DNA from 3 places in the Gardnerella sp. c11Ua_71 genome. Region 2 is predicted to be linked to each of the others. Evidence: riboswitches for the same ligand, from Rfam matches in the RefSeq annotation. Region 2 holds a riboswitch; each other region holds the start of a gene.
What was found. Region 2 has a riboswitch for thiamine pyrophosphate ahead of P0106_RS04470 (ABC transporter permease). Riboswitches for the same ligand answer to the same signal wherever they lie in the genome.
Positions count from the first base shown of each region.

Region 1: another riboswitch for thiamine pyrophosphate. It lies ahead of thiC (phosphomethylpyrimidine synthase ThiC); the one in region 2 lies ahead of P0106_RS04470 (ABC transporter permease).
Region 3: another riboswitch for thiamine pyrophosphate. It lies ahead of thiM (hydroxyethylthiazole kinase); the one in region 2 lies ahead of P0106_RS04470 (ABC transporter permease).

Region 1 covers NZ_JARFVR010000004.1:62,490-67,436, forward strand. Annotated here, with positions in the region: gene thiC (phosphomethylpyrimidine synthase ThiC) at 1-2,501, opposite strand, end outside; TPP riboswitch at 2,498-2,604, opposite strand; gene P0106_RS04040 (methionine ABC transporter permease) at 2,776-3,459, opposite strand; gene P0106_RS04045 (methionine ABC transporter ATP-binding protein) at 3,462-4,286, opposite strand; gene P0106_RS04050 (MetQ/NlpA family ABC transporter substrate-binding protein) at 4,391-4,947, opposite strand, start outside.
Region 2 covers NZ_JARFVR010000004.1:167,693-172,639, reverse strand. Annotated here, with positions in the region: gene P0106_RS04480 (L-lactate dehydrogenase) at 1-551, opposite strand, end outside; gene eno (phosphopyruvate hydratase) at 773-2,068, opposite strand; TPP riboswitch at 2,217-2,319, shown strand; gene P0106_RS04470 (ABC transporter permease) at 2,310-3,107, shown strand; gene P0106_RS04465 (ABC transporter substrate-binding protein) at 3,295-4,299, shown strand; gene P0106_RS04460 (ABC transporter ATP-binding protein) at 4,358-4,947, shown strand, end outside.
Region 3 covers NZ_JARFVR010000001.1:62,730-67,676, forward strand. Annotated here, with positions in the region: gene P0106_RS00365 (tryptophan transporter) at 1-221, opposite strand, end outside; gene P0106_RS00370 (hypothetical protein) at 343-969, opposite strand; TPP riboswitch at 1,530-1,622, shown strand; gene thiM (hydroxyethylthiazole kinase) at 1,610-3,151, shown strand; tRNA gene P0106_RS00380 (tRNA-Arg) at 3,231-3,303, shown strand; gene P0106_RS00385 (ATP-binding cassette domain-containing protein) at 3,319-4,947, opposite strand, start outside.

The sequences.
Region 1 (4,947 bases), 110 kb from region 2:
TTCTGAGAAATAGCCATTGAGCAGAATTTTGGTCCACACATGGAACAGAAGTGAGCCATTTTTGCTGGCTCTGCTGGAAGCGTTTCGTCATGGAAAGCAATAGCGGTATCTGGATCGTAGCTTAAATTAAACTGATCCAGCCAGCGAAACTCGAAACGAGCCTTGCTTATAGCGTTATCTCGATCCATGGCATGCGGATGATGCTTAGCAAGATCCGCAGCGTGACAAGCAATTTTATAAGCAATAACACCTTGTTTAACGTCGTCCTTATTAGGAAGTCCTAAATGCTCTTTAGGAGTGACGTAGCAAAGCATTGCTGTGCCATAACGAGCGATTTCAACGCCGCCGATAGCGGAAGTAATGTGATCATATCCTGGTGCAGTATCGGTTGTTAAAGGACCAAGAGTATAGAATGGAGCATTCTGGCAAATTGCTTTCTCCATCTCAATATTCATGCGTACCGTATCAAATGGTACGTGTCCTGGGCCTTCAATCATCACCTGAACGTCATGCTGCCATGCAATCTTGGTTAGCTCTCCAAGAGTCATAAGTTCGGAAAGCTGAGCAGCATCGTTAGCATCAGCCAAGCTTCCTGGACGCAAGCCGTCACCCAAAGAGAACGCAACATCGTACTTGGCGAAAATCTCGCATAATTCTTCGAAGTGAGTGTAAAGGAAGCTTTCTTGATGGTGTTGCAAGCACCATTCAGCCATAATGGAACCGCCTCTAGAAACAATACCGGTTACGCGGTTTGCAGTAAGAGGCACGTATCGAAGAAGTACGCCTGCGTGAATAGTCATGTAGTCAACGCCTTGCTCGCACTGTTCAATAACAGTGTCGCGGAACAATTCCCAGCTGAGCTTAGAAGCGTCATCCTCAACCTTTTCCAAAGCCTGATACATTGGCACAGTGCCAATCGGAACAGGGGAGTTACGCAAAATCCATTCTCGAGTTGTGTGAATATCGTTACCTGTGGAAAGATCCATAACGGTATCCGCGCCCCACTTAGTAGCCCACGTAAGTTTTTCTACTTCTTCGTCAATAGAAGATGTGACAGCAGAATTACCCATGTTTGCGTTGAGCTTAGTTAAGAAGCGAGAACCAATAATCATAGGTTCTGCTTCAGGATGGTTGATATTGCAAGGAATAACAGCGCGACCAGCTGCAACTTCAGAACGAACAAGTTCCACATCGCAGTTTTCACGAGTTGCAACATATTGCATTTCTGGAGTTACAATATTATGCCTTGCATACCACATCTGTGTAATAGGATGATCTGCAGCCTTCATCGGCTTATGAGTGCGACCACGCCATTCTTTAGAAGCTTTTCCTCGCTTAATAGCTCGCTTACCGTCATCTTGAAGATTTCGACTACGACCTTCATATTCAACAACATCATTGCGATCTCTAATCCAATCAAGACGAAGAGGAGCCAAGCCCTCTTTAGGATCGCACTTAGGACCTTCTGTGTTGTAATCCTTAAATGGTGGGTTAGGGCCAACGCCTGGAGTGTCAGAAAGCTTAATTTCTGTATACGGCACTTCCAAATCGTAAGAACCATATTCATATTCAAAGTGAACTGGAGTAGTTTTACGAATATGAGCTTTGTCTCTTTGAGTACATCCGCGAGAAGCGATATCAACGCGCTGCTGCTTTGCTAATTTTGCAGCGTCTTTTGCTTCTTTAGCATTAATGAATTTTGGAGTATCGCTAGCTTTCTCGTCAGCTTTTTCCTGCACTATAACGCGTTTTGCGTAACCGTGCTTTTGATTGCCGCGAATGTGTGTAAAGCGTTCCACGAATTCACTCATTGTGGATTCTGGTGTTTCGCTTGCGTACAATGCTTCAGATACAAACAATCCTGCAGCCTTACTGCGAGCAATCATTTCAACATCTTCTAAAGATGTTCTTCCTCCAACAAGTACTGGAAAATCGCTTGCTGAGCAAATAGTATTAATCTTTGCTTCATCTAAAATAGTGTGATTTGGTTCTAATTCGTAAGTTGGAGTAGTGTTTTCGCAACCATCTTCTGGATTATGCATTGCTGTTACACAAATATAATCAATGCAGCCATCAGGAAGTTCATTAATAACCTTAACAAGACTTTCTGTTTCAACAGATAAGCCGATTATTGCGTCTTCTCCTAAAAGTGCTCGTGCTTCTTTTGGTTCCATGTCGCTTTGTGCAAGATGAACTCCATCGACTTTAATTCCTTGATTTCTTGCCTGCCAGACAACGTCAACTCTTCCGTCTATTACGAAAGTTACTGAATCACATTTATCGTTATCTTCTATGATTTGTGCAATATCTCGTGCGATTGATGTGATTTCTTTTGCGCTTTCATCCGCACAATTAAGCCTTATAAATGTTGATCCTGCGCGTAAAGAGTCGTCAACTATATCCGTGAGTGCGCGACTTTTGCATAGTTTAGGATTTGCAATAAAACATGTGTTTAGGTTGAACTGGTCACGCATTGATGCGTATGGATAGTTTGAGGTCATACTTAATCGTTGCTCCCTACGTTGTATTAACTAACAGGTTCGAAGGGTCAGGTTTTCGCCTATCTCAGCCTTCTTTAAAAAGAAAGCACCCCTGCAAAATGTTGTGACTCAGACATTCTACATTATTTGGTATCTTTTTAATAAATCGTAGGCATGTTGAATGGTTGATCATTTGATAAATAGAAAATCCTAGAAGCGATTAATAGATTTTACTGTATCTTACGCTACTAGGATTTTATTTGTGACTTTTTTATTTGTGACTTTTTATTGGATATTATCGACGTTCATGATGGTTGATTTTATTGGATATTAAATCTCCAACAGTTTGTACTACTTGCACAAGAAGAATACAGAAAATAACAGCAACACTCATAACATCGTATTGGTAACGCTGATATCCGTAGCGAATTGCAATATCTCCTAGACCGCCTGCGCCAACAGTTCCAGCCATTGCAGAGAATCCAAAAAGTGTAATGAAAGTCAATGCCGCTCCACGAATTAATGAAGGCAAGCTTTCAAAAAGCAATACTTTGAATACTATTTGCGTATTGCTTGCGCCAAAACTTTGTGCAGCTTCTATAAGACTTCCATCAACTTCTGCAAGAGATTGCTCAACAATTCGCGCTACGAATGGTGCAGCTGTTAAAACAAGAGGAACAATAGCGCCAGAAACTCCCAAAGACGTTCCAACAATAAGTCTAGTAAGTGGAATTATTGCAACAAGTAGGATTATAAACGGTATTGAGCGAACAATATTTACAATCCAACCTAAAACCGCATTCAAATATGAGTTAGGACGTATTCCTTGTTTTGCGCTTGTTATAAGAAGAACTCCTATTGGTAATCCTATTACGTATGCGAATAGTGTAGATATTGAAGTCATAGATATTGTATCTTTTGTGCCTTCAATAAGTAGTTCTCCATATTCGTCTATAAATTGTGAAATATTTTCTGGCATTTTTATTTCACCCCATTGTTTGTTGCGCTATTAGTGGTTATTCCATTTTCGGAATTACTATTATTGGATTTAGTTCCCCTATGGTTTTCAACATGTTCGTCTGCAATAAGCGTTTTTAAAATATTGCTTTGAGGATTTTTGAAAAGTGTTGAAGTGTCACCGATCTCTACGATTTTTCCGCCGTCAATCATAGCAACCCTATCGCAAATATTTCTTGCTACTGCTAACGAGTGAGTAATAATAACCAGTGTTACGTTAAGATCTCGGTTGATTCTTCTAAGCAAGTCAAGTATTTGTGCTGTAGTTGTTGAATCCAAGGCGCTTGTTGCTTCGTCACAAAGCATTATAGAAGGATTATTAGCAAGTGCTCTCGCTATTGCAACTCTTTGCTGTTGTCCGCCAGAAAGCTGAACAGGGTAGCGGTTTGCTAAATCTTTTAATCCAACTAAATCGAGTAAATACTTTGCTCGTTCTTCTCTTTTTTCTTTAGGAGTGTTGTTTAGTTCCAAAGGAAAAGTCACATTTTGTAACACAGTTCGCTGTTGAAAAAGACTAAAGTTTTGGAAAATCATTCCAATATTCGATCTTATTTTAGATAAATCTCTATTTTTGGCGTCCGTAATATCTTTTCCGTCTATTAGCACTCTTCCAGATGTTGGACGTTCTAACAAGTTCATGCATCTGACTAATGATGATTTTCCAGCTCCAGAAGATCCCAAAATACCAAATACTTCGCCTGATTCAATAGTTAAATTAATATCGTTAAGTGCTTCGTGCGATTGCTTACCACTTGAGTAAGTTTTATAAAGATGCTCAATTTGAATCATATTATCTCTCACTGATTTTGAAAAGCAAATATGAGGCACGTGCCTCTATGCTTTTGTGAGGCACATATCTCATATTTGCTTAAGGTTAGAACAATGCAATCATCTTAGAAAACTGGCAAAACAGCGCCGTTGTAGTTTTTCTTTATAAAATCACGAACTGCATCTGTTTTTAACGCTTTTACAAGAGCCTTGATTTTAGCAAGCTTTTCGGATCCTTTCTTAACAGCAATAATGTTTTCGTATGTCTTAGCAGCTACGCCTCCAACTTTTTCGCTTGTAAGAGGATCTTTAGTTGGGTTAAATCCAGCTTGAATAGCGTAGTTTCCGTTTAGAGCAGCTAAATCAACGTCCTTAACAACTGTTGGAACCAAAGCAGCGTCTATTTCCTTAAACTTTAGATTCTTTGGATTAGAAACAATATCTTTCTTTGTTGCGTTAACATCCTTTGGATTCTTTAGCTTAAGAAGACCTGCATCTTGCAAAAGAAGAAGTGCGCGAGCTTCGTTGGTTGGGTCGCTAGGAACCGCAACTGTTGCGCCATCTTTTAAGTCCTTAATTGTTTTAGTCTTTCCTGGGTAAAGTCCAAATGGTTCAAAGTGGATTCCAGCAATAGAAATAATATGCGTTCCTCTTTCTTTATTAAAGTTATCTAAGTATGGCA
Region 2 (4,947 bases):
GCAACGAACTGTGAATCGCCGTGCTCGCCTAAACTATAACCTTTAACTGCCTTAGGATGAACTCCGAAGAACTTTCCTACAGCACGATGCAAACGAGCAGAATCAAGAAGAGTGCCAGTACCAATAACTCTTTCGTATGGGAGTCCAGTAGCTTCCTTGTAGAGCTGGCAAATAGCATCACAAGGATTAGTGATATCGATCAAAACGCCATGGAATCCAGAAGCTTTAATTTTTGCACCAACTTCTGCGACCTCGTTACGGTTATACTTAAGCTCCGCAAAACGATCTGGATGATGAACATCCAAAAGTTTTATATGACCCAAGGCGCTTACGATTACTTCTACGTCTTTTAATGCTTCATAGTCGTTTACTGTGATATTAACGTTAAAAGGTACATTATCCATTGAATCTTCAAAATCAAGAGCATCAGCCTTAACTTTTGCTTCATTTGAATCATAAAGATACAAATCGTCAACGTGACCACCAATAATGAGCTGATGGGCTACTGCAGCACCAACATTACCCATGCCTATAACAGCGACTTTTCTCATATGAAACATCTCCTTCTGTTTTTAGTTTTTCATAAAAATAGCACTATTTTGGAGATAATGAAAGTAATTTTAGAAAAATTTTTTTAAAATTTTAAGAAATCATTGAAAATATACAAAAACGGTCAGCCACATTTTATTGCGACTGACCGAAAATAAACTTCAGCTCAAAGCTTAAAAAGCTTAAACAAGTCTTATGAAGAACTTATAAAAGCCCTAGTATATTACTTCATATACTTCTTGCAAGCCTTGAATGCGCTGTAACCAGCGTACTGAGCGGTAGAGCCAAGCTCTTCCTCAATCTCAAGCAAGCGGTTGTACTTAGCGATACGCTCACCACGAGCAGGAGCACCAGTCTTAATCTGACCAGTGTTCTTAGCAACAGCAAGATCAGAAATGGTGGTATCTGGGGTTTCACCAGAGCGGTGAGAAACCATAGAAGTAAAGCCATTCTTGGTTGCAAGCTCAATAGCGTCGAGGGTTTCGGTAACGGAACCAATCTGGTTCAACTTTACGAGCAAGGAGTTAGCTGCTCCAAGTTCAATACCCTTAGCCAAACGCTTTGGATTGGTGACGAGCAAGTCATCGCCAACGAACTGCAAACGATCACCAAGACGCTTGGTGATTGCTGCCCAATCATCCCATCCTTCTTCCTGGAATGGATCTTCGATGGAAACGATTGGATACTCGTTGATAAGCTTCTCGTAGTAATCAAGCATGTAAGCAGATTCGCGCTCTTCGCCATCGAAACGATACTTACCAGTTTCCTTGTTGTAGAACTCAGAAGAAGCAACGTCAAGAGAAATACCAATCTGCTTGCCTGGCTCGTAACCTGCAGCTTCGATTGCATCCATGATGTACTTCAAGGAATCCTCGTTAGACTTCATCTTTGGAGCGAAGCCACCTTCGTCACCAAGACCAGTAGCCAAGCCTTCCTTCTTCAAAACGTTCTTTAAGGTGTGATAAACCTCAACACCAGCGCGCAAAGCATCGCTGTAAGTTGCGAAACCGTATGGAGAAATCATGTATTCCTGAATATCAGTTGCAAAATCAGCGTGAGCGCCACCGTTCATAATGTTCATGTTTGGAACTGGAAGAATATGTCCGTTAGTTCCGCCGATGTAACGATACAATGGAAGCTCTGCAGACTCAGCAGCTGCATAAAGAGCAGCAAGAGAAACGCCAAGAATAGCGTTTGCGCCAAGCTTACCCTTGTTTGGAGTACCATCAAGCTCAACCATAGTTTCATCAAGAGCACGCTGGTCAGAGGCATCCATGCCAATAACCTTTGGAGCAATTACTTCATTAACAGCCTTAACTGCTTCCAAAGTACCCTTGCCCTGATAACGGGACTTGTCGCCATCACGACGCTCCCAAGCCTCAGCCTCACCAGTCGAAGCACCAGAAGGCACTAAGCCAATGCCCTGAGCACCATCTTCGGTCTCCAAATAAACCTGAACGGTAGGATTTCCACGAGAATCCAGAATTTCGCGTGCATATACGCTTTCAATAGCTGCCACAACTACTCCTTATTCATTTTGTTGGTTGTGTAACATATTTAAGATTAATGCGTTTTATGGACGTTATTTCATAATGTAAGTCGTCAAGCATATAAGACTATATGATCTAAGCGTTTCGCGATTTGTCCATGCCTTTATACGATAATAACAAACTGACACGGGGTGCAGTTATTTAATTGTAATTGCTGAGATCATACCCGTCGAACCTGATATAGCTAAAACTATCGAAGGGAATGTCGTTATGAATAACCTTTTTAGCGCGATTGCAAAACTGCATCGTAAAGCTTTTACTTCCTTAAAAGCTTGGCTTTCTACTATAGCGATTCTTTTTTTATGGTTTTTAATAACCTTAACTCCCGTCGAAAATCGCGCTTTGCCATCTCCAAGCGAGGTAATAAAAGCATTTGTTGACTTAAACAACGAAGGAATATTACTACCGTCTCTTGCAATAAGCATATTTAGAGTTGTAGCTGGTCTTCTTTTAGGAATTGCTTTTGCTTTGCCATCTGGAATAATTTCTGGCGGAAGCAAAGTAGGAGAATCAGTAATAAATAAACCAAGTCACATGCTTAGATCCATACCATTCCCAGCATTAGCACCTTTATTGATCATTTTTCTCGGCGTGGACGAAATGATGAAAATAATGCTTATAGCGCTTGGTGTTTTTGGGCCAATGTATGTAAATATTCGAGATGGAGTAAGGAACATTGACCCTAAACTAATAGAACTTGCAAAAGCTTATAACGTTAAAAAATCTACTGTTTTTACAACAATTTTTATGCGAGGAACATTAGCTAACTTTATGACAGGATTGCGATTTTCAATTTCCGTAGCATGGGTTGCGTTAGTTACTTGTGAAACAGTTAATTCTTCAATAGGAATTGGATATATTCTTTCTAGAGCTCAACAATTCTTTAGACCAGATCAAATGATGGCATGTATTATTCTATATGCGATTGCAGGACTTGGATCAGAAGTTACTGCAAACATATTCGAATATTGGCTTATGCCAGAACGCAGAGTAAATAGAGAATCTTAACAAAGAGTTGATTTTAGAAATTCACGTAAATAAAGAATTTATAAAATCCTCTGTGAATCTTAAAGATACTTTTAACGATACTTTTAAAAATAAGTCAATTTTTATAAAAATTTAATCAACAAAATTTAACCAACAACCAAATAAACCAAATAAGAAAAACACAAAATAAAGATAAAGGAGCCAAATCATGGCTAATTTCAAAATACAAATTGCTAGCAAACGCTCTATTGCGGCAATATGCGCTTTTTGCGCAACTATCGCTCTCGCATCTTGCGGCGGAGCTCAAAAACCTGCAAATAACTCCCAATCTTCTAGCAAAGATACGGGAATAATGAGGGTTGCTTATCTTTCTACAGCAAACTATTTGACAACGTTAAAAAATGAAAAATTCCTTCAAGAAGAATTTGGAAAAGCAAAAGTCACCTATACTGGACCATACACTCCAGTTGATGGTCTTACCGCAGTTATGAGCGGAAGCGCTGATGCAACAACTACTGGAACTGGACGATTTATTGATTTGATTGCAGAAGGTCAACCTTGGGTTGCATTTGCGCTCGAATATTACAATGGTGATTCTCAAGGAATCGTTGCATCCGCAAAAAGCGGCGTAAAAACACTAAAAGACTTATATGGAAAGAAAGTTGCTATCATTCACAACGGTGATACTGGCGATTACATGCTTCACCGCGCATTCGATAAAAGCGGCTTAGACGTTTCTAAAGTGCATAAAGTAGAGATGAGCCCTAAGAACTTCCAAGCAGCATTTACATCTGGACAGATTGATGCAATTTCCTCATTCGATCAGAATCTTGCTGCAGCGATGACAACCCCTGGGTCAAAATTACTTGTTAACGCTAAAAAGTATGGCAACATGAATGTTACCATTCACATTGTTTCTAGAAAATTTGCTAAGAAACATCCTGAACTCGTTAAAAAAATGTATAACGCTCTTGTTCGCGAAGCTAATAAGTCGCATAAAGAAAAGAATGTTATCGGGAATGCTTATAAGCAACTTGGAGCAAGCGATACAATCATTAAGCAGATTGAAAAATTCGATAATCCAACAATTAAGCCAATCGATAAGAAAGGCTTAGAAATGATGAAGGTTCAGGCAAAAGAATACGTAAAATATGGTTTAATTAAGCAAGCTCCAACAAACTTGGATGATTCCGTAATGGATTGCAGCAAATAACCTAAACCTTTAAAATACGATAAATAATTTTCAAAATAAAAACACAGTAGGAGTTAATATGAACATTCAAAACAATGGAAATAATGCTGATAATGGCAACAATTCCTACTGTGTTTCTTTAACACATATCGAAGTAGCGTTTGACGACACTTATAAGGTTTTGAAAGATATTAATTTAAACATTAAGCAAGGCGAGTTTGTCTCGCTTATTGGCAGATCAGGTTGCGGAAAAACAACGCTTCTTAAAGTAATATCTGGTTTACTAAAACCTACAAGCGGCAGTATAAACGTTACAGATATGCAGGCTATAGGATTCCAAGATGCAAGATTAATCCCATGGCTAAAAATTGGTGAAAATGTTGTTTTTGGTCTTTCGGACGGTAAAAACAATCTTAAAAAACTTGCAAATAATGCTCTTAGCAAAATGCAATTAGAAGAATACGCCGATAAATGGCCTTCTCAACTTTCTGGCGGTCAAGCTCAACGCGTTTCTTTAGCTAGAGCATTAGTAAGAAACCCAGAGCTATTGCTTTTAGACGAACCTTTCGGCGCATTAGATGCTTTAACAAGACTAGACATGCAAGATCTTCTAGCTAAGCTAAGAACACAAAACGGCTGGAGCACAATAATGGTTACTCACGATATTGC
Region 3 (4,947 bases), on a different contig from region 2:
ACATTTGGACGAACCAGCAAAATCGCAAGGCAGAATGATGCGATTAAAAAGTTTGGTTTAATATTTCCAATTGAAAGCGCTTTTGCGACTGTAAAGTCAAGAATGCATCCTGCTGCAAAAAGAACAGCAACCAACACCAAAGACGTAACATCTAAAGCATGCTTTTTAATGCTTACAGCATTAATCATGCTACCTGCATGTCCATTAATTTCCTGATTCATAATCTTCTCCTTTATGTTGCGATAATCAAGTTTTAATTATCGACTTTTGTTATTTATATATGTTTTGATATTTATTTATATTGATTTAAATTAATTTGTTTAATTATTTTTCAATTCTGATTTACTTATGCAAAACGAGTCGAATTGGAGTGTAAAGAACTTCAACAACAACAGCATTAAACACAGCAGTTCCCAAGATGATTGGAAGCATAACAAGAACAGTGTTTGGAGAGTGAAGAATAAAGAAGGATGCGATTGTTGCAAAAATCATTCCAGAAATAACAGTTGCAACAAACGTAGAGATAAATGGGAACACACTGAACTTTCTAGCAGCATCCTTAGGAAAAGCTTTTAAGTATCCCATAAGCACTAACGTCATAATGATTGCTGCTGGAATATCGCAAGCGTATTCAAGACCAGGAATCGAAGTGTTAAATTGAATCAAAGTAGCAGCTAATGCGCCAATAATCGCACCTTGAATAACATTTGGACGAACAAGCAAAATAGACAAGCAGAACGATGCAATAACAAATTCTGGCTGAATATTTCCAATCGAAAGCGACTTTGCAACTGTAAAGTCAAGAATACATCCTGCTGCAAAAAGAACAGCCACCAACACCAAAGACGTAATATCTAAAGCATGCTTTTTAACATTTACACCTTTAAGTAAATCCGCAGCCTGATTAACACTAGATTCAGCAGAAGTAAATGAGGTTTCCTGCTTAGTTTCATTAATTTCCTGAGCCATAATTTTCTCCTTTTATGTAGATTTTTATGTTGATTGTTTTAAACAATTTTTTAATTGTTTTTTATGTTTATAGATTTGTTTTAGACGTAAAATTAATCCAAATAGATTTGGCTTTCTGGAGATATAAAAAAGACCTCCAGGTTTACCCTAGAGGTCTTTTACAAGCCTAAACAAGCAGCTTCTAAAACTTTAGAGTAAACTACGCCAAAGAGAAGTCTGCCACCACCACATACGAGCAGCATCAAAAGTATCGCGAGCTTGAGCATTCATGTTACGCATGATAGCCGCCTCCTTAATACTTAGCTGCAAAGCTAAACGCTTAATGTGATCAATCACAAATCCAAAATCGTAAATCGTAAAATTTACGATATCCGTTTGTGTTGTGTTTGATGCTAACACTATAAAAGTACAAATGCAAACAAAAATAAAAAATTAATGGAAAAATTTTATAAAATCCAAAACAATAATCTTCAATCATCCCCGAAATTTCAAGCGAAACAACGCAAAACGCGCGAAATAAAATATTACATAGCCAAACGTCATACACAAACGATATAGTCAAAGTCGGTTCGGGGTGCGTAAAAACGCTGAGATTACACCCGTTAAACCTGATCTAGGTAGTGCTAGCGAAGGGAAAATCATGGAAGAATTAAACGAATTAAATGCAAATATAGATACAAATATAGATACAAGTTTTAGCGTTCGCGCAAGAAGACGAATGTTTCTAAATGACGTTAGATCATGCATAGAAAGAGTGAGAGCAAAGAAGCCACTAACTCATTGCATAACAAACAATATTGTTCAAGAAATAACAGCAAATGTACTACTTTCCGCAGGAGCTACGCCAATAATGGTATGCGACCCAGATGAAGCAGCAGGCATTGCAAAAATAGCGTCAGGCGTTCTAGTAAATGTTGGAACATTCGAAGAGATAAAAGGCAAAGCCATACGCAAAGCAATAGAAACTTGCGAAGAAACACAAACTCCTTGGGTACTAGATCCAGTTGGAGTTGGAGTAGACGAATTAACCACTAGAACAAAATTTGTAAGAGAAATAGTAAAACGAAACCCAACAGTAATACGAGCGAACGCAAGCGAAATATTAGCTTTAGCTGGGCAAAACAGTCAGATGAAAGGCGTAGATGCGCAAGATCCAGTAAACTCCGCGCTAGAAGCAGCCAAAAAACTGGCAAAAGAATACGGATCTGTAATATCAATATCTGGAGAAAAAGACGCGGTATACGGTCACGGATGCCTAGTGCGAATAACTGGCGGACACAAGGCTATGACAAAAGTTGTAGGAACTGGGTGCGCTCTTGGATCATTAGTGGCGGCATATGTGGGTGCAAACCCAGAGCGCCCAGTGGCAGCAACAGTGGCTGCACACGTGCACGCTGCAGCAGCTGGAACGTTTGCAGCGAGACAAACAACCGCACCAGGAACATTCAGAACACTGTGGATCGATGCGCTGCAAACATTAAGCGTAAACAACATGTTTGAACTAACAAACATTGAGTTCAGCATAGAACCAACAGATTGGACGCTTTACCTAGTAACAGATCCACGAATGGGAAACCGTAGCGAAGAACAAGTTGCAGTAGAATCCATAGATGGCGGAGTGACAGTAGTTCAATTGCGAGATAAATACTCCAACGATACTGAAATATCAGAAAAAGCCATAAAGTTACGCAAAACACTTATAAAAGCAAAACATGGAGATATACCGATTTTCATAGACGATCACGTTGACACCGCAGCAAAACTGGGATTCAACCTGCATATTGGTCAAAAAGACACGCCTTTCGTTACAGCACGTAAATCCATGCCAGCCGAATGGATGATTGGACTTTCTTGCGCAAGAGTAGACCTAATGGAAAAAGCATATAAAGAGTGCAAAGAGAACGATACTCCACTTCCTGATGTTATAGGAATCGGAGCTGCATTTGCCACAAATACTAAGGCGCATGATGTTCCTCCTCTTGGAGTTGAAGGCGTAAATGAAGTAGCAAAAGTAGCACACAGCATGGGTGTAAAAACTCTAGCGATTGGTGGAATACACGAAAACACCGTTTTTCCAATCAAAGACCTAAGCATTGATGGAGTATGCACTGTATCTGCTCTCATGTGCGCTGAAGATCCTAAAAAAGTAGCGAGCGATCTTAAAAGCGTAATAACTCGCTAAAGTATGCATTAAAGTCACAAAGATTGGCTAATAGCGTATACTTTCAATCCCTAGCAACGTGTATACTTTCACAAGTTGCGGGCTTGTAGCTCAGTGGATAGAGCGTCTGCCTCCGGAGCAGAAGGTCGTGGGTTCGAATCCCATTAAGCCCACATTGTATGTTAGTATTAATTTCCTCCAAGAAGAGCAAAAGTACCGTAATATACAGCAGCGATTAAAGCGATAGCAGGAATAATTAAGCACCCAATCATAAACACATAATCGCGTTTATTCACATGGCTTATACGTGCATGAGATCTTGGGTTTTCTCCGCCAAATCCACGCGCTTCCATAGCCGTAGCCAAAGTTGTAGATCTTCGAATAGACAGCACCAAAAGAGCAAAAGCTTGAGGCATAAAAGCCTTAATCTTACTATCATCACCAAGTCCGCGAGAACGCCTAGATGCACTGAGAGCAGCCCAATCATCTTGAAGGACGCTAAACAATCGCATACCAGCTAATCCACCGTAAACAAACCTATCTGGCAATTTCATAACTTGACTAAAAGCATCAGCTAAATCAGTTGCATCAATGCCAATAACAGTAACAATAGCTGGAACACCGATAGCTAAAATTCTGATGAATGTTGCAATTGCAAGAGTTGTGGAATGATCACTTACATGAATAATTCCCCAATCAAACCATGTTGCTCCACCTGATTTACCATACAACCACACTGCTAATGCAGATCCAGGAGCACCAACCCATACAGGCCAAGAAAGTTTAATAACTCGCAAAGGGTTCATTTTAACAACCCAAAGAATCACAAACTCCAAAACCAAAGCTATTGTTGCAGAAAGCCAGTCGAGAGTAAACAAAAGCGGAACCGAAAGTAGGAAAGCTCCAAGCATCCTATACACAGGATTCAAAGATGCCAAGAATGGAGAATAACTTGATGCGCGAGCTGCCTCATCACGATGGTTCACATCGCTAACTTCTATTCGAGATATATTCGTTGCATCTGTTGACGAAGATAATGCTAAAGATTCTTGTGAATTATCTACATTTTCAGACTCATAAGATTCGTCATTAGTGGAATCCACATTAGTTTTAAGTTCCACTAAACGCGCTCCAAGCGCATCTACTAACTCTCTATCATGAGTAACAACAATAACACTAACTCCATCTGCGCGAAGGCTTGCAATGAGTTTTATAATTTGTAACCAAGTTTTACGATCCTGTCCAAAAGTCGGTTCATCTAAAATTAAAACTCTTGGAGCTGCAGCCAAAGATGCGGCAACAGTAAGTCTACGCTTTTCACCTCCAGATAAAGTGTATGGGTTTGCGTTAGCATATCTAGATAGGCGGAATCTATCTAATAAAGACTCTGCTTTAGTTTTAGCGTCTTCTTCACTCATTCCAGTTCTAATAGGACCTAGCATAACTTCTTCAAGAACAGTTCCACACGCAAACTGATGTTCTGGATTCTGGAAAACGTATGAAATTCTTTTAGCAAGATCAGTAGACTTCCATTTCATAGGATCGGTGCCACCAGCGCCTTCGCAAAGATCCTCACTAGCTACAACCTGACCTTCTAAAGCTGGAATTAATCCTGCCAAAGTTAGAGATAAAGTGGATTTTCCAGCACCGTTTGCTCCAACTAATGCTGTGATTTGTCCAGAATTAAATTTCAAATTTATATTTTTTGCTATTGGAGTACTCGTATGACTAATCGCAAGGTTTTCTGTTGATAGAACTACTCTTCCATCACCTTTTGCTGGATCGCAATCTGGTTCACCTTCAACATAAATCCTACC